DNA from 4 places in the Streptomyces sp. NPDC027185 genome. Region 2 is predicted to be linked to each of the others. Evidence: riboswitches for the same ligand, from Rfam matches in the RefSeq annotation. Region 2 holds a riboswitch; each other region holds the start of a gene.
What was found. Region 2 has a riboswitch for cyclic di-AMP ahead of ACZ4M8_RS09275 (C40 family peptidase). Riboswitches for the same ligand answer to the same signal wherever they lie in the genome.
Positions count from the first base shown of each region.

Region 1: it holds a riboswitch for cyclic di-AMP, as region 2 does, so the genes downstream of both, ACZ4M8_RS28560 (M23 family metallopeptidase) here and ACZ4M8_RS09275 (C40 family peptidase) in region 2, are expected to answer to the same signal.
Region 3: it holds a riboswitch for cyclic di-AMP, as region 2 does, so the genes downstream of both, ACZ4M8_RS28215 (M23 family metallopeptidase) here and ACZ4M8_RS09275 (C40 family peptidase) in region 2, are expected to answer to the same signal.
Region 4: it holds a riboswitch for cyclic di-AMP, as region 2 does, so the genes downstream of both, ACZ4M8_RS20380 (transglycosylase family protein) here and ACZ4M8_RS09275 (C40 family peptidase) in region 2, are expected to answer to the same signal.

Region 1 is NZ_JBVHRF010000011.1:67,388-74,458, forward strand. It holds gene ACZ4M8_RS28545 (bifunctional acetate--CoA ligase family protein/GNAT family N-acetyltransferase) at 1-576, opposite strand, end outside; gene ACZ4M8_RS28550 (HPr family phosphocarrier protein) at 774-1,055, shown strand; gene ACZ4M8_RS28555 (GntR family transcriptional regulator) at 1,374-2,069, opposite strand; gene ACZ4M8_RS28560 (M23 family metallopeptidase) at 2,309-3,085, opposite strand; cyclic di-AMP (ydaO/yuaA leader) riboswitch at 3,099-3,254, opposite strand; gene ACZ4M8_RS28565 (M16 family metallopeptidase) at 3,507-4,889, opposite strand; gene ACZ4M8_RS28570 (M16 family metallopeptidase) at 4,928-6,265, opposite strand; gene ACZ4M8_RS28575 (DNA gyrase/topoisomerase IV subunit A) at 6,564-7,071, shown strand, end outside.
Region 2 is NZ_JBVHRF010000002.1:932,378-939,448, forward strand. It holds gene pcrA (DNA helicase PcrA) at 1-1,971, opposite strand, end outside; cyclic di-AMP (ydaO/yuaA leader) riboswitch at 2,232-2,414, shown strand; gene ACZ4M8_RS09275 (C40 family peptidase) at 2,423-3,565, shown strand; gene ACZ4M8_RS09280 (hypothetical protein) at 3,698-4,051, opposite strand; gene ACZ4M8_RS09285 (alpha/beta hydrolase) at 4,344-5,468, opposite strand; gene ACZ4M8_RS09290 (LuxR C-terminal-related transcriptional regulator) at 5,751-6,575, opposite strand; gene ACZ4M8_RS09295 (PspC domain-containing protein) at 6,771-7,071, opposite strand, start outside.
Region 3 is NZ_JBVHRF010000010.1:185,573-192,643, reverse strand. It holds gene ACZ4M8_RS28225 (protein kinase family protein) at 1-776, opposite strand, end outside; gene ACZ4M8_RS28220 (aldo/keto reductase) at 874-1,815, opposite strand; gene ACZ4M8_RS28215 (M23 family metallopeptidase) at 2,334-3,542, opposite strand; cyclic di-AMP (ydaO/yuaA leader) riboswitch at 3,555-3,708, opposite strand; gene ACZ4M8_RS28210 (DUF2332 family protein) at 4,093-5,199, shown strand; gene ACZ4M8_RS28205 (PP2C family protein-serine/threonine phosphatase) at 5,365-6,504, opposite strand; gene ACZ4M8_RS28200 (ArsR/SmtB family transcription factor) at 6,688-7,071, shown strand, end outside.
Region 4 is NZ_JBVHRF010000006.1:90,106-97,176, forward strand. It holds gene eno (phosphopyruvate hydratase) at 165-1,454, opposite strand; gene ACZ4M8_RS20380 (transglycosylase family protein) at 1,993-2,664, opposite strand; cyclic di-AMP (ydaO/yuaA leader) riboswitch at 2,669-2,833, opposite strand; gene ACZ4M8_RS20385 (transglycosylase family protein) at 3,094-4,107, opposite strand; gene ACZ4M8_RS20390 (cytochrome P450 family protein) at 4,340-5,638, opposite strand; gene ACZ4M8_RS20395 (nucleoside triphosphate pyrophosphohydrolase) at 6,278-7,071, opposite strand, start outside.

The DNA.
Region 1 (7,071 bases), on a different contig from region 2:
GGCCATGGACTGCTCGGTCGGTTCGAGGTCGAATTCCAGCCGGACGACGCCGTCCTCGAAGGTGCGCTGCTGGACGTAGCCGGCGTCCGTGAACACCTTGATCATCTTGGTGTTGGCGGGGAGCACCTCGGCGGCGAACCGGCGGATGCCGCACTCCCGGGCGACGGCGGCGATGTGTTCCAGGAGCGCGGAGGCGACCCCGCGGCCCTGGTGGGCGTCCTGCACCAGGAAGGCGACCTCCGCCTGGTCGTCCCCCGGGGCCTTGGCCGGCCGGCCCCGGGCGTCGATCCGGTCGTAGCGGACGGTGGCGATGAACTCGCCGCCCACGGTGGCGGCGAGGCCGACCCGGTCGACGTAGTCGTGGTGGGTGAAGCGGTGCACGTCGCGGTCGGAGAGACGGGGGTAGGGCGCGAAGAAGCGGTAGTACTTCGACTCGTCCGAGACCTGCTCGTAGAAGGAGACCAGACGTGCGGCGTCGTCGGGGGTGATCGGGCGGATCCGGGCGGTGCCGCCGTCGCGCAGCACCACATCGGCTTCCCAGTGGCTCGGGTAGGCGTGATCCGGCGGCTGCTGCATGCGGACAGCGTACGGCCGGGCACCGACAACCGGCTCGGTGTGCGGCCCTGCCCGGGGACGCCCGGCCGCCCGTCCCCGGGCAGGGCCGGCGGGCCGGGGCGGACGTGGCGCGGAACACCGGGGGCGGGGCTTCCGCGGCACGGGGGCCGCCATGAGAGAGTGGTCTAGACAACCGTAACGACTTGAAGGGCAACACCATGGCTGAGCGCCGCGTCACTGTCGGTTGGGCCGAGGGGCTGCACGCCCGTCCCGCCTCGATCTTCGTCCGTGCGGCCACCGCCGCCGGGGTCCCCGTGACGATCGCCAAGACCGACGGCACCCCCGTGAACGCGGCCTCGATGCTCGCGGTGCTGGGCCTGGGCGCCCAGGGCGGCGAGGAGATCGTGCTCGCCTCGGACGCCGAAGGGGCGGAAGCCGCGCTGGAGCGCCTGGCGAAGCTGGTCGCCGAGGGGCTCGACGAGCTGCCGGAGACCGTCTGAACCGGGACGCCCCCACCGCCCCCTGACCGGGGCACCGCCCCGCCGCCACGACCGACACGGTCACCCGCGGCGGGGTCTTCCCTTTCCCGGGCGCTCCCGCCGCGCGGCCCCGCACGAGCCGGCGGGCACCCGCCGAGCGGACCGCTCCCCGCCCGCGCGCTTCTCCACCGCACGAGCGGCCCGTACACGGAAAACGCGCAATTCCACGGCGCGGGAATTCCCCGGGCCGGTCCGATTTCCGCTCGCGTCGATTTCCGTAATTCCCCGCACGGCACCGAAAAGATTCCGCCACCGGTCCGCCGTCCCGTAAACCGGGTCCTAAACGGAACGCATCCGCCCGGCGCCGGCGGAGCACGGCGGACGGCGTACCGCGGTCGCCGGGCGGCGGCGCGGACGGTACGCCGGGAGCGACCGCGCGACGTGCGACGCCATCAGGGCGCGCGCCGCCTCCGCGTCGCCCCGGGCGACTGCGTCCAGCACCGCGCCGTGCTCGTCCCACGTCTCCGCGTACCGTGCCGGGCGCTCGACGACGTACATCCAGTCGATCTTCCGGCGCACCTGGGTCAGCAGCGCGGTCAGTCCCGGGTTGCCCGCCGCCCGCGCCAGCGTCTCGTGGAACCAGCCGTCCAGCCGGGGCAGATCACCGGGGCAGCCGCGGTGGACCCGCTCCCTGCCGAGCCGCACCACGCCCCGTAACACCTTCAGCTGCGCGTCGGTGCGGCGGGCGGCGGCGCGGGCGGCGCCCATCGGCTCCAGGAGTGCCCGCAGGTCCAGGAGGTCGGCCGCCTCCTGCGCGGTGGGCGCCGCGACACACGCCCCCGCATGGCGCCGCGCGGTGACGAACCCCTCGGACTGCAGGGTGCGCAGCGCCTCACGGACCGGCACCCGGGAGACGCCGTAGCGGGCGGCCAGAAGGTCCTCGACGAGCCGGCTGCCCGGAAGCAGCGCGCCGGAGACGATGTCGTCGCGGATCGCCGTGGAGATGCGCTGCACGGAAATCTGACCTCGCGTCATCGTGGGCGCCTCCACCGTCCTTCCCGGAAAACGCCGCCCCGCGGCGCCTTTCCGGCGACTCTATTCGACGGTGAAGGCTCCTTCACCGCCTTCACTTGTTCATGGAGATCTTTTGGTGAGCGCATTCCCGGACCCCGGGAAATCCGGCCGACCGACCACCCGTCACCGGACACGGCGGAGCCCCGGTCGCCCTGTGGGGGCGAGCCGGGGCTCCGGGGGCCGCGCGGGGCGGGCGGACGTCAGACGTTGACGCCGTGCGCGCGCAGGTAGGCGACAGGGTCGATGTCCGAGCCGTAGTCCGGGCCGGTACGGGCCTCGAAGTGCAGGTGGGCACCGGTGACGTTGCCGGTCGCGCCGGACAGACCGATCTGCTGGCCGGGCATCACCCGCTGGCCGACCGAGACGCCCAGCTGCGACAGGTGGCCGTACTGGGTGTAGGTGCCGTCGTTCATCTTGATGACGATGTTGTTGCCGTACGCACCGCCCCAGCCCGCCTCGACGACGGTGCCCGCGCCGACGGCGTGCACGCTCGTGCCGGTGGCGGCGTGGAAGTCGATACCGGTGTGCGAACCGGAGGACCACAGTCCGCTGGACGCCTGGTAGGCGGTGGAGACGTACGAGCCGGAGATGGGCGCGACGAAGGCGTTGAGGCGCTTGCGCTCCTCCTCACGGGCCGCGCGGACCTTCGCCTCGTGCCGCTTGTCGGCCGCCGCCTTGGCGGCCTTGGCCTGCTTCTCCGCGTCGGCCTCGGCCTTCGCCTTGGCCTCGGCGGTCTCGGCGACGGCCTGCTGCGCGTCGGCCTGGGCCTCGATCCGCTCGGCGAGTTCGTCACCGATCACGACGGCGCGGTGCAGTCCGGTGTCGTGCGCGGCACCGGACGTGGCGGCCATCGCGGGCGAGGCGACGGAGGCGACGACGCCGGTGGCGGCGAGACCCGCGACGGAGGCGATGTTGCGGGTCGTCCGGGCGCTGCGGCTCGGACGGCGGTGTTTCCCGGTGGCACGGGTGAACGCCATGTGCTGGCTGGTCCTTTCCTTCCTTCTCGCCTACCGGGTTAGCTGACGGGTTCGGAGCAGGAAGGTCTCCTACGGGCTCCTCCGGGGAGGCGCCCGATTCACCCCAGGGGACATGTGGGTCCCCGGCTCCCCTGGCTCGCGCCGTACGGGGACTCGGCGATGACTGTCCGGTGCCGCGGTTGCGGCGTGCTACTGACGGACAGCGCGCATGACGCTAATCGTGGCAACTTTCAATCGGCAAACAGAAACGCCATATTGTGCGTTACACCACACCGCGACAGCGGAACCAGAACCGGACATACAGGCGATCCCGGGGGCGGACGACCGCCCCCGGGATCCCGTTTCGTCCCCTTACGCCGAGCCTCCGCACCGGAAGGCGGGCGCCGCGGTGGCCCGGCCGGGCCACCGCTCCACCGGACCGTCAGCCGCTGACGACCTTCACCTCACCGATACCCAGCGCCCGCACGGGCTCCGCGATCCGCGCCGCGTCACCGACCAGCACCGTCACCAGCCGGTCGGCAGGGAAGGCGCTGACCACGGCGGCGGTCGCCTCGACCGTGCCGGTCTCGGCCAGCCGCGCGTACAGCTGCGCCTGGTAGTCGTCCGGCAGATGCTGCTCCACCTGGTCGGCGAGGGTCCCCGCGACCGCCGCCGCCGTCTCGTACTTCAGCGGCGCGACACCGACGAGGTTCTGCACCGCGACATCCCGCTCGGCGTCCGTGAGGCCCTCCGCCGCGAGGGTGCGCAGCACCTTCCACAGGTCCTCCAGGGCCGGCCCGGTGGACTCCGTGTCGACCGAGCCGCTGATCGCCAGCAGCGAGGCGCCGACCGGGCCGCCGGGCGCGTCCGGCGCCGACGAGCGCAGCACCTGCCCGAAGGAGCGCACCCCGTAGGTGTAGCCCTTCTCCTCCCGCAGCACCCGGTCCAGACGCGACGTCAGCGTGCCGCCGAGGCAGTACGTGCCGAGGACCTGCGCGGGCCACTGACGGTCGTGACGGTCGGCTCCGATCCGGCCGATGAGCAGCTGCGTCTGCACCGCGCCGGGACGGTCGACGATCACCACACGGCCGGTGTCGTCCGCGGTGATCGGCGTGACGGTCACCGGCTCGGCGGCGGGTCCCTGCCACACGCCCAGCGTGTCGGCGAGCGCCGCGTCCACGTCGATGCCGGTGAAGTCACCGACGATCACGGCGGTGGCCGCCGCGGGTCGCACATGCGCCGCGTAGAACGCCCGGACGGCCGCCGCGTCGATGCGGCCGACGGTCTCCTCGGTGCCCTGCCGGGGCCGCGACATCCGGGACGACGCGGGGAACAGCTCCTTGGACAGCGCCATCGCGGCGCGGCGCCCCGGGTTGGCCAGCTCGTGCGGGATCTCGTCGAGGCGGTTGCGCACCAGGCGCTCCACCTCGCTCTCGGGGAAGGCGGGGGCGCGCAGCGCGTCGGCGAGCAGCCCCAGGGCGCCCGGCAGCCGGGAGGCCGGGACCTCCAGGGAGACCCGGACACCGGAGTGGTCGGCGTGGGCGTCCAACGTGGCGCCGCACCGCTCCAGTTCGGCGGCGAACTCCTCGGCGTCGTGCCGGTCGGTCCCCTCCGACAGCGCCCGCGCCATGATCGTGGCGACGCCGTCCAGCCCCTCCGGCTCGGTCTCCAGCGGCGCGACGATGTCGACCTCGACGGCGACGACCTGCTGGCCGGGGCGGTGGCTGCGCAGCACCGTCAGGCCGTTGGGCAGTGCGCCGCGCTCGGGCGCCGGGAAGGCCCACGGCCGGGGCGCCCCGCCCTTGGGCTGCGGGTGGAAGGTCATCTCGCTCATGGCCAGGTCCTCGCGGGTGGTGGCGTCGCTCACCGGTCCGCCTCCTCGTCGTTGTCGGCGCTGTCGTCGGCGGCGGTCGGCTCGTACACGAGCACCGCGCGGTTGTCGGGGCGCAGCCGGGCCTGGGCGACCGCCTGCACCTCCTCGGGCGTGATGTCCAGGACACGCCCCACGGCGGTCAGCGCCAGCTGCGGGTCGCCGAACAGGACGGCGTAGCGGCACAGTTCGTCGGCGCGGCCGCTGACCGTCGCGAGGCGGTCGAGCCACTCGCGCTCCAGCTGGGCCTGCGCCCGCTCCATCTCCTCCGGGGTGGGCCCCTCGGCGGCGAACCGGGCCAGTTCCTCGTCGACGGCGCTCTCGATGTCCGCGACCTCCACACCGCCGGACGTCTTCACGTCCAGCCAGCCCAGGGACGGGGCGCCGGCCAGCCGCAGCAGGCCGAACCCGGCGGCGACGGCGGAGCGGTCGCGGCGCACCAGGCGGTTGTAGAGGCGCGAGGACTCGCCGCCGCCCAGCACAGTCAGCGCGAGGTCGGCGGCGTCCGCCTCACGGGTGCCGTCGTGCGGCAGGCGGTAGGCCGCCATCAGGGCACGGGCGGGCACCTCCTCCTCGACGACCTCCCGCAGCTGACCGCCGATGATCTCCGGCAGCTCACCGCTGCGCGGCGGCTGCTTGCCGTCGTGCGAGGGGATCGACCCGAAGTACTTCTCGATCCAGGCGAGCGTCTGCTCGGGGTCGATGTCGCCGACCACCGACAGGACCGCGTTGTTGGGCGCGTAATAGGTACGGAAGAACGCCCGCGCGTCCTCCAGGGACGCCGCGTCCAGATCGGCCATCGACCCGATGGGCGTGTGGTGGTACGGGTGCCCCTCCGGGTACGCCATCGCCGTCAGCTTCTCGAAAGCCGTGCCGTAGGGGACGTTGTCGTACCGCTGACGGCGTTCGTTCTTGACGACGTCGCGCTGGTTCTCCAAGGACTCCTCGTCGAGCGCCGTCAGGAGGGAGCCCATGCGGTCCGCCTCCAGCCAGAGCGCCAGTTCCAGCTCGTGGGCGGGCATGGTCTCGAAGTAGTTGGTGCGCTCGAAGCTCGTGGTGCCGTTCAGCGAGCCGCCGGCGCCCTGCACCAGCTCGAAGTGGCCGTTCCCCTTGACCTGCGCGGACCCCTGGAACATCAGGTGCTCGAAGAGGTGGGCCAGGCCCGTGCGGCCCTTGACCTCGTGGCGGGAGCCGACGTCGTACCAGAGGCAGACCGCCGCCACCGGTGTCAGAGGATCCACCGAGAGCACCACGCGCAGGCCGTTGGCCAGCCGGTGCTCGGTCGCTGTCAGGCCGCCGGAGCCGGCTTTTTCTGTGGCCGTGTGACCCATGGGCATGTACGTCCCTTCGATCCGCTTGCGAAGAAGTCCTGTCACTGTATGCAACCGCGCCGACATCTGGCGAAGTTCCCGCCCGACCGCCCCCGTACGAGCGGCGGCGGACGCGCCACGGCCCCGTGGAGGGGAGTCGCGTCCGGCGTTGTCGGTGGGGCGGTCCACAATGGTCCGCGTCAAAGTCATCAGCAGACTCACCGGCCGATCCCCGCCGGCCGGAACGGCAGCCGTCCACCGACGGCCGGCCCACCCCACACATCGACATGTAGACGCAGCAGAAGGAGCCGCAGCCGCGATGGCCCGCCGCAGCACGAAGACCCCGCCGCCGGACGACTTCGAGGAGAGGATCCTCGACATCGACGTCGTCGACGAGATGCAGGGTTCCTTCCTCGAGTACGCGTATTCGGTCATCTACTCCCGCGCCCTGCCGGACGCCCGGGACGGCATGAAGCCCGTGCAGCGCCGCATCCTCTACCAGATGAACGAGATGGGTCTGCGCCCCGACCGCGGCTACGTCAAGTGCGCCCGCGTCGTCGGCGAGGTCATGGGCAAGCTGCACCCCCACGGCGACGCCTCCATCTACGACGCCCTGGTGCGCATGGCCCAGCCGTTCTCGATGCGGCTGCCCCTGGTGGACGGCCACGGCAACTTCGGCTCGCTCGGCAACGACGACCCGCCCGCCGCGATGCGGTACACCGAGTGCCGGATGGCGTCCCCGTCGTCCCTGATGACGGAGTCGATCGACGAGGACACCGTCGACTTCACGCCGAACTACGACGGCCAGGAGCAGGAGCCGGTCACGC
Region 2 (7,071 bases):
GGTCAGGAAGACGACCGGGAACTCCAGGCCCTTGGCGGTGTGCAGGGTCATGAGGGTGACGACGCCACTGCCGTCCTCGTCCTCGTCGGGGATCTGGTCGGAGTCGGCGACCAGCGCGACCTGCTCCAGGAAGTCGGCGAGGGTGCCGCCGGAGACGGGCTCGTCCGCGTCCGCCTCCTCGGCGGCGGGGCCGGCCACCCGGTCCTGCTCGAACTCCAGGGCCACGGCGGCGAGTTCCTGGAGGTTCTCGATCCGGGTCTCGTCCTGCGGGTCGGTGGAGGACTGCAGCTCGGCGAGGTAGCCGGTGCGCTCCAGAACCGCTTCCAGGACGGTGGCCGGGCCGGCACCGGATTCGACGACGGTGCGCAGCTCTTCCATCAGGGTGTTGAAGCGCCGGACGGCGTTGGCGGAGCGGGCGGCCATGCCGTACGCCTCGTCGACGCGGCGCAGCGCCTGCGGGAAGCTGATCTTCTCGCGGAGCGCCAGGGCGTCGATCATCGCCTCGGCGCGGTCGCCGATACCGCGCTTGGGGACGTTGAGGATCCGGCGGAGCGGGACGGTGTCCTCCGGATTGGCGAGCACGCGCAGGTACGCGAGGATGTCGCGGACCTCCTTGCGCTCGTAGAAGCGGACGCCGCCGACGACCTTGTAGGGCAGCCCGACGCGGATGAGGATTTCCTCGAAGACGCGGGACTGGGCGTTGGTGCGGTAGAAGATCGCGACGTCCCCGGCGCGGGCGTCCCCGGCGTCGGTGAGGCGGTCGATCTCGTCGGCGACGAACTGCGCCTCGTCGTGCTCGGTGTCGGAGACGTAGCCGGTGATGCGGGGGCCCTCGCCCGCTTCGGTCCAGAGGTTCTTGGGGCGGCGGTTCTCGTTGCGCTCGATGACGGCGTTGGCGGCGGAGAGGATCGTCTGGGTGGAGCGGTAGTTCTGCTCCAGCAGGATCGTCGTGGCGTCCGGGTAGTCCTCCTCGAACTGGAGGATGTTGCGGATCGTGGCGCCGCGGAAGGCGTAGATCGACTGGTCGGCGTCACCGACGACGCACAGCTCGGCGGCGGATTCGGCCGGGCCGACCAGCTCGCGGACGAGGGTGTACTGCGCGTGGTTGGTGTCCTGGTACTCGTCGACCATGACGTGGCGGAAGCGGCGGCGGTAGTGGGCCGCGACGTCCGGGAACGCCTGGAGGAGGTTGACGGTCGTCATGATGATGTCGTCGAAGTCCAAGGCGTTGGCCTCGCGCAGCCGCGCCTGGTAGAGGGCGTACGCCTGGGCCAGGGTCTTCTCGAATCCGTCGGCCGCCTGCCCGGCGAAGGTCTCCTCGTCGATGAGCTCGTTCTTGAGGTTGGAGACCTTGGCGCTGAAGGACTTGGGCGGGAACCGCTTGGGGTCGAGATCGAGATCGCGGCAGACCAGGGCCATCAGGCGCTTGGAGTCGGCGGCGTCGTAGATCGAGAACGACGAGGTGAAGCCGAGGTGCTTGGACTCGCGGCGCAGGATGCGGACGCAGGCGCTGTGGAAGGTGGAGACCCACATGGCGTTCGCCCGGGGGCCGACCAGCTCCTCGACGCGCTCCTTCATCTCACCGGCGGCCTTGTTGGTGAAGGTGATCGCGAGGATCTGGCCGGGGTGCACGCCGCGGGCGGCGAGCAGATGGGCGATGCGGTGGGTGAGCACCCGGGTCTTGCCGGAACCGGCTCCGGCGACGATCAGCAGCGGGCCGCCGGAGTGCACCACGGCGGCCTTCTGGGCGTCGTTGAGCCCTTCCAGGAGCGCGGCCGGATCGACGGCGGGGCGGGCGGCGCCGTCGCGGTAGTGCGCGTCCCGGGGCACGGGCGCGTCGAACTTCCCGCTGAAGAGGTCGTGCGGGACCTCCTCCGGGGCCGGGCCGTGCTCGTCCTCGGGGGGCGGCGGGGGCTCCTCGTCCTTGGGGGCGAGGTCCGCCAGGAAGCTGTCGTCAAAGAGGCTGCTCATCGCCCACCGAGTCTAGGCCGCCCCACTGACAGTCGGGGCCGGAGCCGGGGAAAGGCCGGAAGGAGGGGGGTTCCGTCCCCAGCTCCCATGATTCCGGCATTCGGCGCAGATGCCCCGCCCTGCCCACGCGATCGTCACTTCATGCACACAGGTCACGAAAAGGTTTCGGGCAATTCGAACATCTGCCTTCACAGGAGCCACACGAGTTGGCTAGGTTCACGCTCGGGCAGCCCGCGTCCCGCGGCCGACAGCGTCCGCACGGGCCGCCTCCGCCGAGTCCGGCCCTGCCCCACGGCACCCGGAGCCGGGGACCCACCAGCACCACCGGGGTGAATCGACCGGTACGGCCGCCGCGCGCGGACGCACCGGCCGTAGGGCAAGCCTTCCGTTGTGACACCGCCCGAACCCGACAGCTAACCCGGTAGGCGGTCCACGGAAGGAGTCGCCGGCCTTGCCGTCGCACCGCAAGCCGCGCACCCGCGCCCTCACCTCGCCCGGCAGCCGCCGGACGGCCGCCGGGCTGACGACCGCGGCGTTCGCCACCGTCACCCTGCTGTCGCAGTCCGCCGAGGCGGCCCCCCGGGCCCCGAAGCCGACCGTCGAAGAGGTCAAGAAGAAGGTCGATGCCCTCTACCACCAGGCGGAGGTCGCGACCCAGAAGTACAACGCCGTCAAGGAGCGCGTCGACGCGCGGCGGGCGGAGGTCAGCGACCTCCAGGACGCCGCCGCCCGCCGCACCGGAAAGCTCAACGAAGCCCGCCGTGAGCTGGGCACCTTCGCCGCCGCGCAGTACCGCAGCGGCGGGATGAGCACCACGGCGCAGCTGATGTTCGCCAAGGATCCGCAGCAGTTCGCCGACCGCAGCCACCTCATGGAGCGGCTGACCGGCCGGCAGCAGCAGGCCGTCGACGCCTATCAGGAGCAGCAGGCGGCCGCCGCCCACCAGCGGGCCGAGGCGACCCGCAGCCTGGAGCGCCTCCAGGAGTCGCAGAGCGAGCTGGCCGGCTCCAAGCGGACGGTCCAGGGCAAGCTGGCCGAGGCCCGGCAGCTGCTCGCCGACCTGACCGCCCAGGAGAAGGCGCGTCTGGCGGAGCTGGAGCGCAAGAAGGAGGAGGCGGCCCGCCGCAAGGCCGAGGAGGAGGCCCGCAAGCAGCGCGAGCAGCCCGGTGGCGGCGGTACGGACACCGGCTCCCCCGGGACGACCGACCCGGGCCAGGGCGGCGGACCGGCCGACGGCTCGTACCGTACGAAGGCCGCGAAGGCGCTCGCGTTCGCCCGCGCGCAGATGGGCAAGCCGTACGTCTGGGGCGCCACCGGACCCAATTCCTACGACTGCTCCGGGCTGACGCAGGCCGCGTGGAAGGCCGCCGGGGTGGACCTGCCGCGGACGACCTGGGAGCAGGTGAAGTTCGGCCAGCGCGTCGCCACCAAGGATCTCGCCCCCGGTGACCTGGTGTTCTTCTACAACGACATCAGCCATGTCGGGATGTACATCGGCGACGGCAAGATGATCCACGCCCCGAAGCCGGGCGCGAGCGTCCGCGTCGAGTCGATCTACTACATGCCGGTCTACGGGAGCGTCCGCCCGGCGTGACACCCCGCCGGGGCCGTGTGACCGCCCCGGAGAACGGCACCGGCCCGGCCCCTTCGGACAGGGGCCGGGCCGGTGGCGTACGCGGGGTGCGCCGGGAGCGCGGGGGCTTCGCCGCGCGCCCCTGGGCGGGGGTCAGACCCAGAGCACCGCGATGAAGATGTTGACCATGGTGAGCAGGCCGACCGTGCCGAACAGCGGCTTGGCGACGCTCTCCTCGTCCCGCTTGACGTAGACCAGCCCCAGGATGACGACCAGGACGGCCAGCTTGATGCCGATCTTGATGTTGTCGACCGGGCTGCCCTGGGCCTGGTTCAGGCCGACCAGCGCGATGCCGGTGACCAGCATCGTCAGCGCACCGTGCAGCATCGCCGGCACGAACCGGGCGGTGCCCGCGCTCATCGCCTTCATCTGCGTCAGAAAGCCTCCCAGCAGGGAGGCGATTCCGATGATGTGCAGACCGACGAAGATATTGATTACTACGTCCATAGTGCGGATCGTAACGGTCTCCCCCATACCCCCTTCCGGGGGCCTCGTCGCGGCCGTTCCCGGCCTGTTCCCGCCCTGTTCCCGTCCTGTCCGGAACGCGGTGGCCGCTCCTCGGGCGCGCCGCACGGAGGTGAGGGAAGGCGGGTGCGCCACTTCGCGGGGCCCGGTCGGTGCCGCCGACCGGGCCCGTCCCGTACGGGTTGCCAGGTCCGGGTGCACGGGGTGCGGGCGGCGGGGCCGGCGGCGCGGCAGGCCGGACGACCGGCACGGGCGCTCCGCGCGGCCCGGTGCGTCAGGCCCTGATCTGTCCGCTCAGCCAGCGGAAGACCTCGGGGACCTGCTGGCGCCAGACCGCGGTGGTGTGGCCGCCGGCGTCCCTGCCGATCCGCCGTACGGTCACCGTGGTCGGCCGCCGGGCCTCCCGCTGGAGCCCGAGGCCGGCCTCGTAGCCGTCGCCGGGGGCGCCGGAGAGGAAGAGCGCGGTGTGCGGCGGGCGGCCTGCGGCGTTCGCCTCCCGCAGTTCGTGCAGCGGGTTGCTCTCGATCCGCAGCTTCGGGTCCTTGCCGGCGAGTGAGGTGGCCTCGCCCGCCGGGTCGTTGTATCCGGACATGCTGACCGCCGCGTGGTAGCGGTCCGGGTGGGCCAGGGCGAGCCTGGTCGCGCAGTGCGCCCCGGCGGAGTACCCGGCCAGGGCCCAGGAGCCGGGGCGGTCCCCGGCCCGGAAGGTGTTGATGACCATCTGGCGCACATCGACGGTCAGCCAGCTGTCGGCGTTGACCTTCCCGGGGATGTTCACGCAGCCCGTGTCGGCGCCCCGGTAGATGTTGGTACGCGGCGCGACCAGGATGAACGGTTCGATCTCCCCGCGCTCCATCATCGGCTGGAGCTGCCGCGCCACGCCCAGCGTGCCGAGCCAGGACTTGGCCGACCCGGGGTAGCCGGGCAGCAGCTCGACCACCGGGAACTTCTTCGTGCGGTACGCCGGATCGTGGTACTGCGGCGGCAGCCAGACGTACACCTCGCCGCTGACACCGGAGATACGGCCCTGGAGCTCCGTCATCTGCACGCCGGGTCCGACCACCGGATCGTCGGCGGGACGGAACGGCTGGGCCCGGCGGGGCTCGTCGGATATCTGGAGGCCGCCCATCCCGTCGGGCCCGAGGTCGTGGGCCGCCTCGATGTGGCTCCCGGTGCCGAGGAGGTCGTCCCAGGTGTCGTAGAGGTTGTTGGCGTTGTTGACCAGCACGAAGACCACGGTGATGGCGGTGGCCTGCGCGAACAGCAGCATGGCCAGCCGGACGGCGCCGCGCACCAGACGCGGCCCCGCTATCCGGCTCCACAGCGCCAGCGGCACGACGATGGCGACGACCAGCAGCAGAAGCGAGGTGAGGAAGAAGGGCGTGCCCGTCAGGCTCATCGGGATCTCGCTTCCAGGACGTGTACGGCGTGTACGGGTCGACGGGGTGGTGGCCGCGCCGACGGCAGCAGGCTCTCCGCGCCTTTAGATGGCGTTCCACGACGTCCTGGTTGCTCCTTTTCGCTAGCTTCTTTCCTCCTTTTGTCAGAGTTTTTACCGATAGATCCCTGGTATGTGACGCGAACCTCTCCGGCGGCGGACCGGATCCTTCCGGCAACGCGCCGGATGCCGCCGGGCGGTGGCGCCCGGCCCGGCCGGCCGCCCGTCAGCCCCGCCGCCGTGTCACACCAGGCGGCGGGCGGCGGCCCAGCGGGTCAGTTCATGACGGTTGGAGAGCTGGAGCTTGCGCAGCACCGCGGAGACATGGGACTCCACGGTCTTCACCGAGATGAAGAGCTGCTTGGCGATCTCCTTGTACGCGTACCCGCGGGCGATCAGCCGCAGCACCTCGCGCTCCCGCTGGGTGAGGCGGTCCAGATCCTCGTCCACCGGTGGGGCATCCGTCGAGGCGAACGCGTCGAGTACGAATCCGGCGAGCCGGGGTGAGAACACCGCGTCCCCGTCGGCCACCCGGAAGATCGCGCCGACCAGGTCCTTCCCTGTGATCGTCTTGGTGACGTAGCCGCGTGCGCCTCCCCGGATGACGCCGATGACGTCCTCGGCGGCGTCGGAGACCGACAGCGCCAGGAAGCGGACCGGCCGCTCCGGGTCGGCCATCTGCGTCGCGCTGCGCCGCAGCACCTCCACCCCGCCGCCACCGGGCAGATGGACGTCGAGCAGGACGACCTCGGGGCGGGTGGCGGTGATGACCGTGATCGCCTGATCGACGTCGGCCGCCTCGCCGACCACCTCGACACCGGTCCGCTCCGTCACCCCGATCTCCGCCTGGACACCGGTCCGGAACATCCGGTGGTCGTCGACGAGCACCACCCGTACGGTGCGCTCCCCGTCCGCTCCCCCGGTGGCCGGGTCACCGTCCGCCGGCCCCAGGGTCGCGGGCCCGGCGGCCTCCGCGGTGCCGTGGGCGGCCGGTGTGCCGGTGCCGACCGGTGTGCTCCGGGGAGCGTCGTCGCTGCTCACGCCCTGCTGTGCGCCGTCGCTGTGCATGTGTTTCATCCGTCCCTCGTGGTCTGCGTCGTCATCATCGCGCGGTGCGGCGAGCCGTGTCGCCACCGCGTATACGGCGCCCGGAGGGCGCGGCGGTGGGTGTGGGGGTGCAGGTGGATGCGGTCGTGGGAGTGGGCGTGGGGGTGGTCGTCGGGAAGGGGGCGGGGACGGCGGCGGGCCGGGACGCGGGAGCGGTCATTCGGCGCGCTCCATCTCCAGCTCGACCTCGGTGCCGCCACCGGGCACGGACCGCAACCGGGCGGTGCCGCCATGGCGTTCCATCCGCCCGATGATGGACTCGCGGACCCCCATCCGGTCCTCGGGCACCGCGTCCGGATCGAAGCCCGGCCCCCGGTCGCGTACGGAGACGAAGACGGTGCGCCCCTCCACCTCGGCGAAGACCTGCACCGGCCCACCCTCACCGCCGTACTTCGCGGCGTTGACCATCGCCTCGCGGGCGGCCTTCATCTGCGCGCCCAGCGCCTCGTCCAGCGGG
Region 3 (7,071 bases), on a different contig from region 2:
TCACGGCTGAGGGCCAGGCCGAAGTCGGTGAAGTGGACCTGACGGCCGTCGGTGAGCAGGTTGCGGAAGTGGGCGTCGAAGTGGACCAGCCCGCGGGCGCTCATGAACTCGGTACCGCGCCGCAGTTCGTTCTCCGCCCAGAGGTAGGGCGCCGCGCCGCCGGGCTCCGCCCAGGCGCCGCGGCGGACGTCGCCGAGGTGGTCCGTGAGCGTCCGGGGTACGTGCTCCAGGAAGAGCACCAGGCTGGACGAGGAACCGCCGATGGCCTCCAGCCGATGGCGTACCGCGGCGGAGCCGTCCCAGTGGGCGACGGCTCCCGCGACCCCGCCGAACAGGTCGGCGAAGTCGTCCGGGGGCCGGTCCGGCAGGACGCGCCAGTGGTACAGCAGCGGGAATCCCGCGTACGCGCCGCGCAGGGCCCAGGCGGTGGTCATGAGGTGGGCGGCCAGTTCTCGCCAGGCGCCGAAGCCCGCAGACCCCGCCCCGTACTGGTACCGGAGGGGCAGACCGAAGAGGTTGCCGGTCGAGCGGACGTTTTCCGGCCGTAGTTCGAGGTCGGTCAGCGGGACCCGTTTGACGAAGACCCGCCGCCCTGTGATCTCCATCTCCGTCCGCCGGCCGCCGATGCCTGAGCCGTGCGCCGGGGCGGTGGCCAGCGCGGCGCCGAGGTCGCGGTCGCTCAGCAGGGCCAGGCGCGCGCCCGCTTCCGTGTACGCCGACAGCCGGTCGGCGGGCAGCGGCGCGGGGGCCGTGTCCGGTCGGTGTGCCTCCTCCATGGCGATTCCCTCCCGGTGCTCCGCCCCACACTCCCACGGGCGGGCGGCCTGCCCGGTGCCGGAAAGGGCGGGCCGCCCCGGCGGGGCCCGTCGCCGTCTACGCCGAAGCCTCGTCCAGCGTCTCCAGCTCCTCCGGGGTGAGGCGGAGGTCCTGGACCGCCAGGAGGGCGGGGAGTTGGGCGGTGGTGCGGGCGCTGGCGATCGGGGCGGTGACCGTGGGACGGGCGGCGAGCCAGGCGAGGGCGATGGTGGCGATCTCCGCGCCGTGGGCGGCGGCGACGGTGTCGAGGGCGGTCAGGACGCGGACACCGCGGTCGGTGGCGAGGTGGGCGGCCGCCTTCCCGGCGCGGGCGCTGTCGACGTCCGTACCGGGGCGGTACTTACCGGTCAGGAAGCCGGAGGCGAGGCCGTAGTACGGGACGGCGCCCAGGCCGTGGCGGGCGGCGACATCGGCCAGTTCGCCCTCGTAGGTGTCGCGGGAGACGAGGTTGTACTCCGGCTGGAGGGCGACGTAGCGGGCGAGGCCCTCGCGCTCGGAGAAGGTCAGGGCCTCCTCCAGGCGCGCCGCCGAGATGTTGGAGGCGGCGATCTCGCGGACCTTGCCGGCCCGGACGAGGTCGTCGAGGGCGGTCAGGAACTCGCCGACCTCGACCGATTCGTCGTCGTAGTGGGTGTAGTAGAGGTCGATGCGGTCGGTGCGCAGGCGGCGCAGCGAACCCTCGACGGCCTTCTTGACCGTGCCGGCGGCCAGCCCCTTGAGGTCGGGGTGGGCGCCGGCCTTGGTGGCGATGACGACGTCGTCGCGGTTGCCTCGGGCGGTGAGCCAGTTGCCGATGACGGTCTCGGACTCGCCGCCCTTGTTGCCCGGCACCCAGGCCGAGTAGACGTCGGCGGTGTCGATGAAGTTGCCGCCGCCGGCGACGTACGCGTCGAGCACGGCGAAGGACTCGGACTCGTCGGCGGTCCAGCCGAAGACGTTGCCCCCGAGGCAGAGCGGGGAGACGGAGAGCGAGCCGAGGGGCTTACGAGTGGTGGTCATGCGTAGGTGCAGCGTGCCGCGGCGCGGGGATATTCCGGCGCGCGGCATCCGGGGGAGCCCGGCCCGTGTGCCGGACGGGTGGGACGTCGCGGCCCGGCGCGGTACCGGGCCGGGCCCCCGGGGAGCCTTCCCTCCCAGGCCAGGGCCGAGGCCGTGAGCAGGCACCGGCCATGGCCGGCGCGCGCCGCCACCGTGCGCGCCCCGGGCGTCCGGGCCCCCGACCGGCGCACGACAGCACCCCGCGCGCCCCGGCGACCGCGGCCCGTCCGGCACCGCGGCGACGACTCTTCGTGACGGCGACTCTTCGCGACGACGACTCTTCGTGACGGCGGCCGACGGGCCGCACAGCGTCACCCCGCCAGCCTCGGTCCGTCCCGCACCGCGGCGACGTCCCGGCACGGCGCCGGAACGCCCGGCGCCGCACCTTCTCGGCGGCAGCCCCCGGAACCGTCCGCTCCCCTCGGGGATCCGCTTCCGGAGGCGGCCGGCTCAGCGGGGACCGGCCGCTCTCCCCGGGGTCAGACGTGCAGCCCGCGCCCGCGCAGCCACGGCATCGGGTCGACGGGGCCGCCCCCACCGGGGCGGACCTCCAGGTGGAGATGGGGGCCGGTGACGTTCCCGGTGGCGCCGACCCGGCCGATGACCTCACCGGTGGCGACCTTCCCGCCGGTCTTCACCATCGACGACAGGTGGCAGAACCACAGCTCCGTACCGTCGTCGAGGGTGAGGACGATGCGGTAGCCGTACGAACCGGCCCAGCCCGCCTGGGTGATGGTGCCGGAGTGCACGGCCTTGACCGGCGTGCCCGTGGGGGCGGCGAAGTCCTGGCCGGTGTGGTCGGCGGCCCAGCGGTCGCCCGCCTGGCCGAAGCTCGCGGTGAGGGTGTACGACGTGACCGGCAGCAGATAGCTCTTGGCCAGCTCGGCCAGGCGGGCCGCCTCCGCCTTCGCGCGGGCCTCGGCCTCGCGCTTCGCCTTGGCGGCCGCCTCCTTGCGCGCGGCCTCGGCCCGCTCCGCCTTCGCGTCGGCCACCGCCTCCCGGTGGTCGCTCGCCGCGGTCTTCTCCGCCTGGGCGAAGGCGGCGTGTTCGGCGGCGCCCCGGGCGTCGCGCTCGGCGGCCGTCTGCTGGGTGTCGGCCTGCTGGAGGATGCGGCTGCGCAGAGCCTCCCCGGCGCCCGTCCCCCGGCCGTCCTCGGTGGTCAGGCCGGCGGACGACAGCGGCGCCGCGGTGGTGGTCCCCGCGTCGTCGGAAGAGCCGAGCAACGGGCCGATGCCGGGGAGCGATTCGGCGTCCGGCAGCGCTCCGGTGACGTCGGCGGCGAGGGTGGTGAGGTCCGGTACGGAGACCGGGACCGGCGGCTTCTCCTCGGCGGTCGCCATCCCGCCGGCGCCGACCGCCGCGATCACGCCGACGCCGAGGACCGTGCCGCTGCGGGCCAGCCCGCCACGCTGCCTGGCGACGCGGTGGCGGCCACGGACGGCCCGTACGGACTCTTCGGTCGGGTTCCACTCACCGGGGGCGTCGGCCGCCGCGTCCGCGGTCTCCAGCGGCGGGTGCCCGCCGGCGGCCGCGCCGTACGAACCGGGGCCCTGGGCGGCGAGGCCCTCCGGGGTGAACGAGCCCGGAGCGAAGACCGCCGTGTCGGACGGGGCGGCGGGGAGGCCGGGGGCGAAGCCGTGGGGGAGTTCGGCGGACGGGGCCTCGGGGGCAAGCCTGTTGGACGCCACGGGGGCGCACTCCTTTCCTTCCTTCGCGCCTACCGGGTTAGCTGACGGGTTCGGAGCAGGAAGGTCTCCTACGGGCGGCCTCTGGCCGAGGCGTCCGATTCACCCCATGGTGGTGGTTCCCCGGTTCCCGCCGCGCCGCTCGGGCCGCCCGGGGCAAGGTCAGGACACATCACGGCAGTTCACGAAATATCGGCGCACCGGCGTGCACGGAGACGCCATAGCGGGAACTGACCACCTGTGTGCCCGGATGTCCGGGTGCCTGAAGAGCGCGTACGGGATTCGGCGTGGGGGCACGGTGCCGCCTCTGCGACGGCTGGGACGACCGCGCTCCGTTATCGGACAGTAATAGAGACCGCGGCCGTTTTCCAAGCGTTCCTGTGAATCCACTCCACCCGAACCCGTTCCCTGGCCAAGACTTTCCCGGACAACATCCGTGAAAAACGGGCGAGTTGACCACCCTTTACGAAACGGCCTCCGCGTGATTGTGCATCACTTGTTATGCGGAGGGGTGCATAACCCTCACGCTCCGTGAGGGCATTAACGTCTGATCATGGTCGCCGACTTCGTCAACAACGCTCAGGCCCTGGCAGTGCGCTACCAGGACTTCTCGTGGTGGCAGGCGCGGGGCCGCTGCGCGGCCCACGAGGAGCTGACGGCGCGGATCGGACACGACCAGGAGCTGTGCGAACTCCTCGCCGCCTCCCTCCCGGCAGGCGACAAGCAACGGCCCGACCTGCTGCTGGCGGCCGTCCGCCACCTCGACGGGCCGCACGCCGAGCAGGGCCCGCGCGGGGCGGCGGCGTACGGCCGCTGGCGGGAGTGGACGATCCGCCACTGGGACGAGGTCCGCGCCGTCGTCACGGACCGCTCCGCCCGGACCGCCGAACCGGCCCGCTGCGCCACCCTGCTGCCCCTCCTGGCCCGCCTCCGCGGCCCGCTGGCCCTCCTGGAGGTGGGCGTCACCACCGGCCTCGCCCTCCACCCGGACCGCTACCGGTACGCGTACGAGCCCGATGCCGCCCCGGGGACGCCTGCCACGGCCGCTTCCCCGGAGCCGTACGTCCTCGGCGCCCCGGACGCACCGGTCACCTTCCGGTGCCGCATCGGGCGCGAGGACCGGGTGGACCCGGCGGACGCGGCACCGCCCGCGCGGCTGCCGGAGATCGTCTGGCGCGGCGGCATCGGCACCGCTCCGCTCGACCCGGTGGACGACCCAGAGGCGCTGCGCTGGCTGCGCTCCCTGGTGTGGCCGGGCACCCCGGAGCGCGCACGGCTGCTGACGGCGGCGGTGGACGCGGTACGGGCGGCGCCGCGGCCCGAGATCGTCCGTGGTGACCCGGTCGAGGAGCTGCCGGCGCTCGCCGCCCGGGTTCCGGCGGACGCCACCCTCGTGGTGCTGCACACCGACGCGCTGCCCGCGCTGCCGCCCGCGCACCGGGAGCGGCTCGCGGAGCGGGTGCGCGCGCTGCTCGCCGGGCGGCCGGGCGGCGGCCACTGGATCTCCCAGGAGCACCACTCCCTCACCCCGTGGCGGGCCGCCCCCTCCGCCGACCGCCTCGCCCCCGGCCACCGGGAGCGGCTGCTGACCCTCGCACTGGACGACCGCCCGGTGGCCCTGACGGAGGCGTACGGCCGGAGCCTGCACTGGGTGGCGTAGGGGTCCGCGCCCGTAGGCGGTCCCGGCGCGCGGGGAGCGGCCGTACGCCCGGCGCGCCGGAACCGCCCCGGGCTCCCCGCGCGCCCGGCGTACAACCGGCCTCCGCGCGCCGGACGCCGCTCCACCCGCGCCCCGCCGCGCCTGCGGTTACCGCCGCCTCCGGTCCTACTCCTCCATCGGCCGCTGCACCGCCAGCAGCGCCATGTCGTCGGCGCCCGCCCCGCCGGTGTGCGCGGCGACCTCGGTGACCAGCGTGTCCAGGAGCTGCTCCGGCCCCGGGAAGGCCCGGCCGCGCAGCCGGGCCACCGGGTCGTAGAACTCCCCCGCGCGGTTGCGGGCCTCCGTCAGCCCGTCCGTGAACAGCAGCAGGACCGAACCGGCGGGGAAGAACGTCTCGTCCGCCCGGTCCGGCCACCCGGCCACCTCGCTCATCCCCAGCGGCAACGCGTGGACCGCGGGCACCAGGGTGCGCAGTCCGCCGTCCGGGGCGAGCAGCAGCGGCGGCGGATGCCCGCGGTTGAGGACGCGCAGCACGGCGCGCTCCCCGGACGGGATCTCCGCGAGCACGGCGGTGGTGAACCCCTCGTACTGATCCAGCCCCTCGCGCCGCCGGCCCTCCCGCTGGAGGGCCCGCTCCAGCCGGCCGGCCACCGCCTCCAGCGTCGCCTCCTGCTCCGCCGCCTCCCGGAACGCACCGATGACGATCACCGCCGCCTCGACCGCCTCCAGCCCCTTGCCCCGGACGTCGCCGACGATCAGCCGCACACCGTGCGGGGTCTCCTGCACCGCGTAGAGGTCCCCGCCGATCCGCGCGTCGGCCTGCGCGCCGACGTAACGGGCGGCCACCGCCAGCCCCCCGATCCGCTCCGGCGGCGTCGGCAGCACGGCCCGCTGCGCCGCCTCGGAGACATCGCGTACGGAGGCGAGCCGGGCGTCGGAGAGGCGTACGACGCGGTTGATGCCGAGGGCGAGGACGGCGACGACGAAGACGGTGGAGACCTCGGTGGCGGAGAGATTGGTGTCCTGGGTGTCGGTGTAGAGGGCCGCCGTCAACTGGCCGAGCAGCGCCGCGAGGGCGGTGAGCGCCGTGTTCCGCAGCGAGTACAGCGGCGCGGCGACCAGCGGCGCCGCCGAGAAGAACGGTGAGGCGGTGTAGCGGGCGGGGGTGACGCTGTCGAAGACGACGCCGACGACGATCAGGGTCACGGGCAGCCAGCGCGCCACCCGGCGGCCGGCCGGCGACATCTGCGCGCGCCGCGCCCACCGCTCCCGGTCGCCCGTGCGGTCCCGCCCGCCTCGCCCCATCCGCACCGGCCTCTTCCCGCCTCACCTGCCCGCGGCCGGCCGTGCTCCCGGCCGCTCCTTTCGGCCTCCCAAGGCTGTCCGCCCCGGGCCCGGACGGCGAGTTCAGCGGGGCCGGACGGGTCACCGGGCAGGCACGGAGCCCTCTCCGGCCCGCAGCCCATAGACCTCTGTCAATATAGAAGAATGTCGAAACAAGAGCCCGGCGCGCCCGGCCCGGACGACGCCGACGTGTGCCGCCCGACCCTGCTCACCGCCCCGCTGGACGAGGAGCGGGCCACGGAGCTGGCGAGAACCTTCAAAGCCCTGGGGGACCCGGTCCGGCTGCGGCTGCTGTCGATGATCGCCTCCCGCGACGGCGGGGAGGTCTGCGTCTGCGAGCTGACGCCCGCCTTCGACCTGTCCCAGCCGACCGTCTCCCACCACCTCAAAATGCTGCGGCAGGCCGGCCTGATCGACAGCGAACGCCGCGGCACCTGGGTGTACTACCGGCTGCGGCCCGAGACGACGGACCGGCTCGCCGGCCTCCTCACCCGCCCCGCCGGCCGTCCGGCCGGGCGCCCCGCGGGA
Region 4 (7,071 bases), on a different contig from region 2:
CCGGCAACGGTACGGGACCGTCGCCGGGGACGAACGCAGGCCGTGAACGGCGGGTGGCCCGCCCTCGGTCGGGTGGGGCGGGGCGCACCGCGCCGGGGCGTCAGCCCTCGCTGGCTCACCGGTGCGCGCGAACGCTGCGCTCACCGGTGCGCGGAGCGCTGTGCCTACTGGTTCGCGGAGCGGAACCGGGGGAACGCGGAGCGGCCGGCGTAGACCGCCGCGTCGTCCAGGATCTCCTCGATGCGCAGCAGCTGGTTGTACTTGGCGACGCGCTCGGAGCGGGCCGGGGCGCCGGTCTTGATCTGGCCGCAGTTGGTGGCGACGGCCAGGTCGGCGATGGTGACGTCCTCGGTCTCGCCGGAGCGGTGCGACATCATGCACTTGAAGCCGTTGCGCTGGGCCAGCTCGACGGCGTCCAGGGTCTCGGTGAGCGAACCGATCTGGTTGACCTTGACCAGGAGGGCGTTGGCGGAGCCCTCCTCGATGCCGCGGGCCAGCCGCTCGGGGTTGGTGACGAAGAGGTCGTCGCCGACGAGCTGGACCTTGGCGCCGAGCTTGTCGGTGATGACCTTCCAGCCGGCCCAGTCGTCCTCGAACAGCGGGTCCTCGATGGAGACCAGCGGGTACGCGTCCACCAGCTCCTCGTAGTACTCCGTCATCTCGGCGGCGGAGCGCTCCTTGCCCTCGAACTGGTACTTGCCGTCCTTGTAGAACTCGGAGGCGGCGACGTCCAGGGCGAGCGCGATGTCCTGGCCGGGGGCGTAACCGGCCTCCTTGATGGCCTCCAGGATGAGGTCGAGGGCCTCGCGGTTGGAGCCGAGGTCGGGGGCGAAGCCGCCCTCGTCGCCGAGGCCGGTGGCCAGGCCCTTGCTCTTCAGGACCTTCTTGAGGGTGTGGTAGACCTCGGCGCCCCAGCGCAGCGCCTCGGAGAAGGACTCCGCGCCGATCGGGGCGATCATGAACTCCTGGATGTCGACGTTGGAGTCGGCGTGCGACCCACCGTTGAGGATGTTCATCATCGGGACGGGCAGCAGGTGCGCGTTCGGGCCGCCGAGGTAGCGGAAGAGCGGCAGGTCGGACGCCTCGGAGGCGGCGTGCGCGACGGCGAGGGAGACGCCGAGGATGGCGTTGGCGCCCAGCGAGCCCTTGTTGTCGGTGGCGTCCAGGTCGAACATGGCCTGGTCGATGAGGCGCTGCTCGGTGGCGTCGTAGCCGACCAGCTCCGGGCCGATCTGCTCGATGACGGCGAGGACGGCCTTCTCGACGCCCTTGCCCTGGTAGCGGTTGGGGTCCCCGTCGCGCAGCTCGATGGCCTCGAAGGCGCCGGTGGAGGCGCCGGACGGAACGGCGGCCCGGCCGGTGGAGCCGTCGTCGAGGCCGACCTCGACCTCGACCGTGGGGTTACCTCGCGAGTCGAGAATTTCCCGGGCTACGACGACGTCGATGGACGGCACGTTGTCTCCTTCATGGGTGTCTGGAGTTCTGCGGCACGAGCCTAACGGCCCCCGGGTCCTCGACCGCCTCGCGGCCCGCAGTACGGGACGAAAGGTGCCTCGGACGCCGGGTTCCGGCCTTTCGGCAGCGAAGGCCGCGGAACGGAAAAGCGGGCGGATAAAGGGCAGGCCACGACGGTGTGTCCGGCACCAGAGTACGGAACGGCGAAACCCCGCCTCGGCGCACGGCGGGCGGCACCGGCTGCGAAGCAGGTGCCGCCCCGGGGACGTGCGCGCCGGACGGGGCGTCGCGTGGGGAGGGTGGTGCGGCGGGCGCGGGACCCGGACGGTGCCGGGGCCGCGGCCCGCGAGGTCCGGGCGCCGGTGCCGCCCCCCGCTCCGGCGCGCCGTACGTACCGCCGTACGTACGGAAGCGGAGCGGGAGGGGCGGGCCGTCACGTCCCGGCGCGCCTCGCGGCGGTGGGGACGGGGACGGCGGGCCGGTGCCCGGAGGGCGGGGCGGTGAGCGGTGCCCCGCGCGGGGATCGGGCCGCGGGGATCAGACGTGGAGCTTCTGGCCCGGGAAGATGAGGTTCGGGTTGGAGCCGATGGTGGACTTGTTGTCCGCGTAGACCGACTTCCAGTTCTTGCCGTGCGCCTTGGCGATCTTGGCCAGGGTGTCGCCGGACTTCACGGTGTAGTTGCCGTGGCCCATGACGTGGTGCTGCGGGGCGCGCTTCGGGGCGGCCTCGGTCCGCGGGGCCTGCTGCTTCGGGGCCGCCTTGGGCTGGGCCTGCTTGGGCGCCTGCTGCTTGGGGGCGGCCTTGGTGGCGCCGGTGTTCAGGTCGGGGGACGGGCCACCGGCGGTGAGGTTGCCGGCGCCGGCGCAGGACCAGGCGCCCGGACCCTGGATGGCGAGGAGCTTCTCGGCGGCCTGGATCTGCTGGGCCTTGGTGGCCAGGTCGGCGCGGGGCGCGAACTGCGTGCCGCCGGCGGCCGCCCAGCTGGAGGCGGAGAACTGCAGGCCGCCGTAGTAGCCGTTGCCGGTGTTGATCGACCAGTTGCCGCCGGACTCGCACTGGGCGACGGCGTCCCAGGTGGCGACGGAGGCGGCGGAGGCGTTGGTGGCGCCCATCAGCGGGACGGCCACGGCGGCGCCGGCGACACCGGCGAGGGTCGCGACGCGGACGGCCTTGGAGGGACGGCGGTGCTTGGCCTTGTTGCTCAGCATGGTTCGTTTTCCTCACCGACGCCTGCGAGGTGAGCTGTCGGGTTCGGGCGGCGTGGATTGCCCGGCCGTGCTTGTGCACGGCTTCACCCCAAGCCGGTTGACCCGCTTTCACGGGTGGGGCCGGCGCTTACCTTGGGTCCCCCGCTCCTGCCTTCGGCGCTTGCGCGTCGACCACCTTCGCCCACCGGCAGGATTCGGCGTGTGAACGAAGGGCCCGCTTTGGCGAGCGGTGCTGACCGTAAGCAGAACCCTCCGTTTCGTTCAAACCCCGCTTTCTGCGCCCAGTTGACCGCCAATGATCACAGAGGGGTCACATTTCCGCAGGTGGGGCGTGGTGCGGATTTCCCCGGACGGGTCGGACACCACGGAGCGCGACGAGAGCCATATCTCACTTTCGCCAAAACGGGCAAAAGCCGCCTATCGCCTCGATCAGCGGCCCAGATCGAGGAGTTGACCGGGGTGGATGAGGTCCGGGTCGTCGCCGATGACGTCCTCGTTGCGCTCGTACAGCGCGGGCCAGCCGCCCGGCAGCTCCCGCGCCTCGGCGATCGCTGACAGGTTGTCACCGGGGCGCACGGCGTACGTGCCGTCGCCCGGCTCCGTCCGCTCGCCACCCCGCGAGGCGCGCCGCCCCGGGGTGTGGTCGCCGTCCTCCTCGGCATCGCCGCCGCCGCGGTGGCGCCCGGAGCCGTCGCCGCGGGAGCCCTCGTCGTCCGCCGGGGGCGTCGTACGGGACGGGTGCGAGGGCTCGGCGGGGCCGGTGGCGTGGCCGGACGGGTCGGCGGAGGGGTCGGCGCCGCCGGGCCGGTCCGGCTCACCGGGGGGCTTCGGGGAGTCGGTGGGGTCGGGCGTGGTGGACGGGTCCGGGGCGTCCTCGGGGGTGGACGGGCCGGTGGCGTCCGGATCCGGCGTGCTGGGGGCGTGGGTCCCGTCCTGGCCGGTGTCCGTGCCCGGGTCGGTGCCGGCGTCCGTACCGGAGTCCGTGCCGGGGTCGGTGCCGGTGTCGGGGAGCCTGCCGTCGGTGTCGGCGGGGGGTGTGCCGCCGGGGTCGACGTCGGGGGTGCCGCCGTCCTCGGTGAGCCCGGCGCCGGCGGCGCAGCGCGGCCAGGCGTCCGGACCGCGCTCGGCGAGGATCGCCTGGGCCACGGCTATCTGCTGGGAGCGGCTGGCCAGGTCGGGCCGGGCCGCGTACTCCAGACCGCCGTGGTCGCGCCACATGTCGAGGGTGAGCTGGAGCCCGCCGTAGAAGCCGTTGCCGGGGGCGCTGGACCAGATGCCGCCGGACTCGCACTGGGCGACCCGGTCCCAGGTGGTGGCATCGGCGGCGTGGGCGGCGCCCGCGCCGAGGAGGGGCAGGGCGAGGCCCGCGCCGGTCACTCCCGCCGTGACAAAGAGGGCCGGTGCCTGGCGGGGGCGACGGTGTCTGCCGTTGCCGGTGCGCATGCGATTGCCTTTCGAGCGGCGGTTGAGTTGTCCGCCCCGGGCGTCCCGGCACGGCCGCCCGGGGTCCGGTGCGGCCACCACCGAGCGGCGGGGCGCTTGTTCGGTGGCAAGGTAACCGGGCTCACGGGGCGTCACAAGCCGGTGTAGCGGAGATCACGTGCAGGTCACGTGGCTGACGAGGCGTCAACTCATGGGCCTCGGAAGGCCGTCCGCGCGGCCGGGCGGCGTGTCGTCAGGGGGCCGGGGTGAACGTCACGGGGAGGGTCCGCAGACCGCGCATGATGAGCCCGCCCCGCCACCGCAAATCGTCCGGTTCCGCCGCAAGACGGATGTCCGGCAGGCGGGTCAGGAGGGTGGCGAGGGCGGTCTGTCCTTCGAGGCGGGCCAGTGGCGCGCCGAGGCAGTAGTGGATGCCGTGGCCGTAGCCGAGGTGCGGGTTGTCGGTGCGGCGCAGGTCGAGGGTGTCCGGGGCGTCGAAGCGTGCGGGGTCACGGTCGGCGGCGGCCAGCACCACCAGCACCGGATCGCCCTCGGCTATCCGCTCGCCGCCGATCGTCAGCTCCTCGGTCGCGAACCGCCAGGTGGCCAGTTCGACCGGCCCGTCGTAGCGCAGCAGCTCCTCGATACCGGTGGCGAGGACGTCCGCGTCGCCGCAGGCCAGCGACTTCTGGAGGAGTTCACGCTGGTCGGGGGCGCGCAGCAGGGCGTAGATCCCGTTGCCGATGAGGTTGACGGTGGTCTCGAAACCGGCGAAGAGCAGGATGAACGCCATCGCGGCGACCTCGTTCTCGGTGAGGTGTTCGCCGTGGTCCCAGGCACGGATCAGGCCGGAGATCAGGTCCTCGCCGGGCTCGGGCTCGGGCGGCAGGGCGGCGCGCTTGCGGTGGATCAGTTCGGCGAGGTAGCCGCGGATCTTCTTGACCGCCTTGGCGACGCCGCCGCGCGGACCGCCGCCGGTGCCGCCCGGTTTGGTGTGGCGGAGCATCATCCCGGCCCAGTCCCGGAAGTCGTCCTGGTCCTCGCGCGGGACGCCGAGCAGATCGCAGATGGCGTAGATCGGCAGCGGGAAGGCGAACTCGTGGATGAGGTCGGCCTCACCGCGGGCGGCGAAGGAGTCGATGAGCGTATCGGTCAGCTCCTGGACGCGCGGCGCGAAGGCGGCGACGCGGCGCGGGGTGAACGCCTTGGAGACCAGCCGGCGCAGCCGGGTGTGGTCCGGCGGGTCGATGTTGAGCAGGTGCGTCATGAGGTTGGCGCTGCGCTCGCCCGGGATGCCGACCTTGCCCTTGCCGTGGGCGCCCTCACTGTGGTGCACCGGATTCTTCGACAGCCGGGAGTCGGCGAGCGCCTGCCGCGCGTCCGCGTACCGCGTCACCAGCCACGCCTCGACACCACTGGGCAACGCGGTCCGGCGCACCGGCGCGTGCTCCCGCAGCCAGGCGTACGCCGGATACGGATCGGCACCGAACTCCCAGGTGAAGAGGGCAGGGGCGGCGGCCCCGTCCGGCGCGGCTTCCAGGGGCGCGGGGATCGCCTCGGGCCCGGCGGTCCCGGGATGCGCGGACGCCGCCAGGGATACGCCGACGCCGGTGGAGGTGGGGTGCGCCGGCGTCGCGGGGGATGTGCCGATGCCGGCGGTGGTGGGATGCGCAGGGCACCCGGAGGCCGAGGGGGCGCGGTCCGTAGCGGCCTCTCCGGATGCGGGGATCGCCTCGGGCCCGGCGGTCCCGGGATGCGCGGACGCCGCCGGGGATACGCCGGCGCCGGTGGAGGTGGGGTGCATGGGGCAGCCCGGGGCCGAGGGGACGCGGTCCGTGGCGGCTTCCGGAGGCGCGGGTGTCGCGCCGGGCCCGGTGGCGGACGGGCGGTCCGGGGCGGGCGGTCCGGCGAGGCGGGCGGCGGGGCCCGGGGCGGTGCGGGGCGCGTCAGGGGTGGTGTCGGGCGTGTGGTGCACCTTTCGACGGTAACCGCTGCCCGGGGAGGCACGGACTGCGCGGCCCGGCGCCCGCCCCGTACGGGCAGGTGCCCCGGCGTCCGCCCCGTAAGAGCGGGCCTTTGCCTCCCGTAAGAGCGGGCCTTTGCCTCCCCGTAAGAACGGGCCTCCCCCTGTGGGTGAGGGCGGACCGCCGAGGGAGGGACCGTCCCGCGCCCCGCCGGGAAGGGCTTCCCTCTACTCCGGTATCTCCTCCGGCGCCGGCTCCTCCGACGGGGGCAGGCCCTCCGCCGCGCGGATCGCGGTGCGGTAGGTGCGGGCGGCGGCGCGGAGGGCGGTTTCGGGGTCGGTACCCTCGGCCTCGGCGCGGGCGGCCAGGGCCAGGAGTTCGTAGCCGATGCCGGGGGCCGACGGGCGGACGTCGAGGCCGGCGGTGCGGGCGCGGGAGGCGAGCTTCGCGGCGAGGGCCAGCGCGGGCTGGGTGAGCGGGACGCCGTCGGTGACCGAGGCGCGCCGCTTCTCGGTGGCCTTGGTGCGCAGCCAGTGCGCCCGGACCTCCTCGGGCGTCTCGGCGGACTCGTCCCCGAAGACGTGCGGATGGCGGTGGATCAGCTTCTCCACCAGCGCCCCGGCGACATCGTCGACGGAGAACGGCGCGTCGGGGTCGTCCTCGGCGATGCGGGCGTGCAGGACGACCTGGAGCAGGACGTCGCCCAGCTCCTCCCGCAGCTCCTCGCGGTCCCCGCTCTCGATGGCCTCGACCAGCTCGTACGCCTCCTCCAGGGCGTACTTGGCGAGGTCTTCGTGGGTGCGGACGCCCGTCCACGGGCAGGCGGCGCGGATGCGGTCCATGACCTGGACGAGGTCGAGCAGCCGGGCGCCCGGCAGGTCGTACGCGCCGGGCAGCAGCTCCAGGTCGGGCATGGTCTCGCGGCCGGAGCCGGCGAGGCGGGCCAGACCGTCGGTGAGCGCGCTCTCGCCGTCGGCGGAGGTGAGGACGACGGCCGTGCGGTCCCCGGCGACGCAGTCGT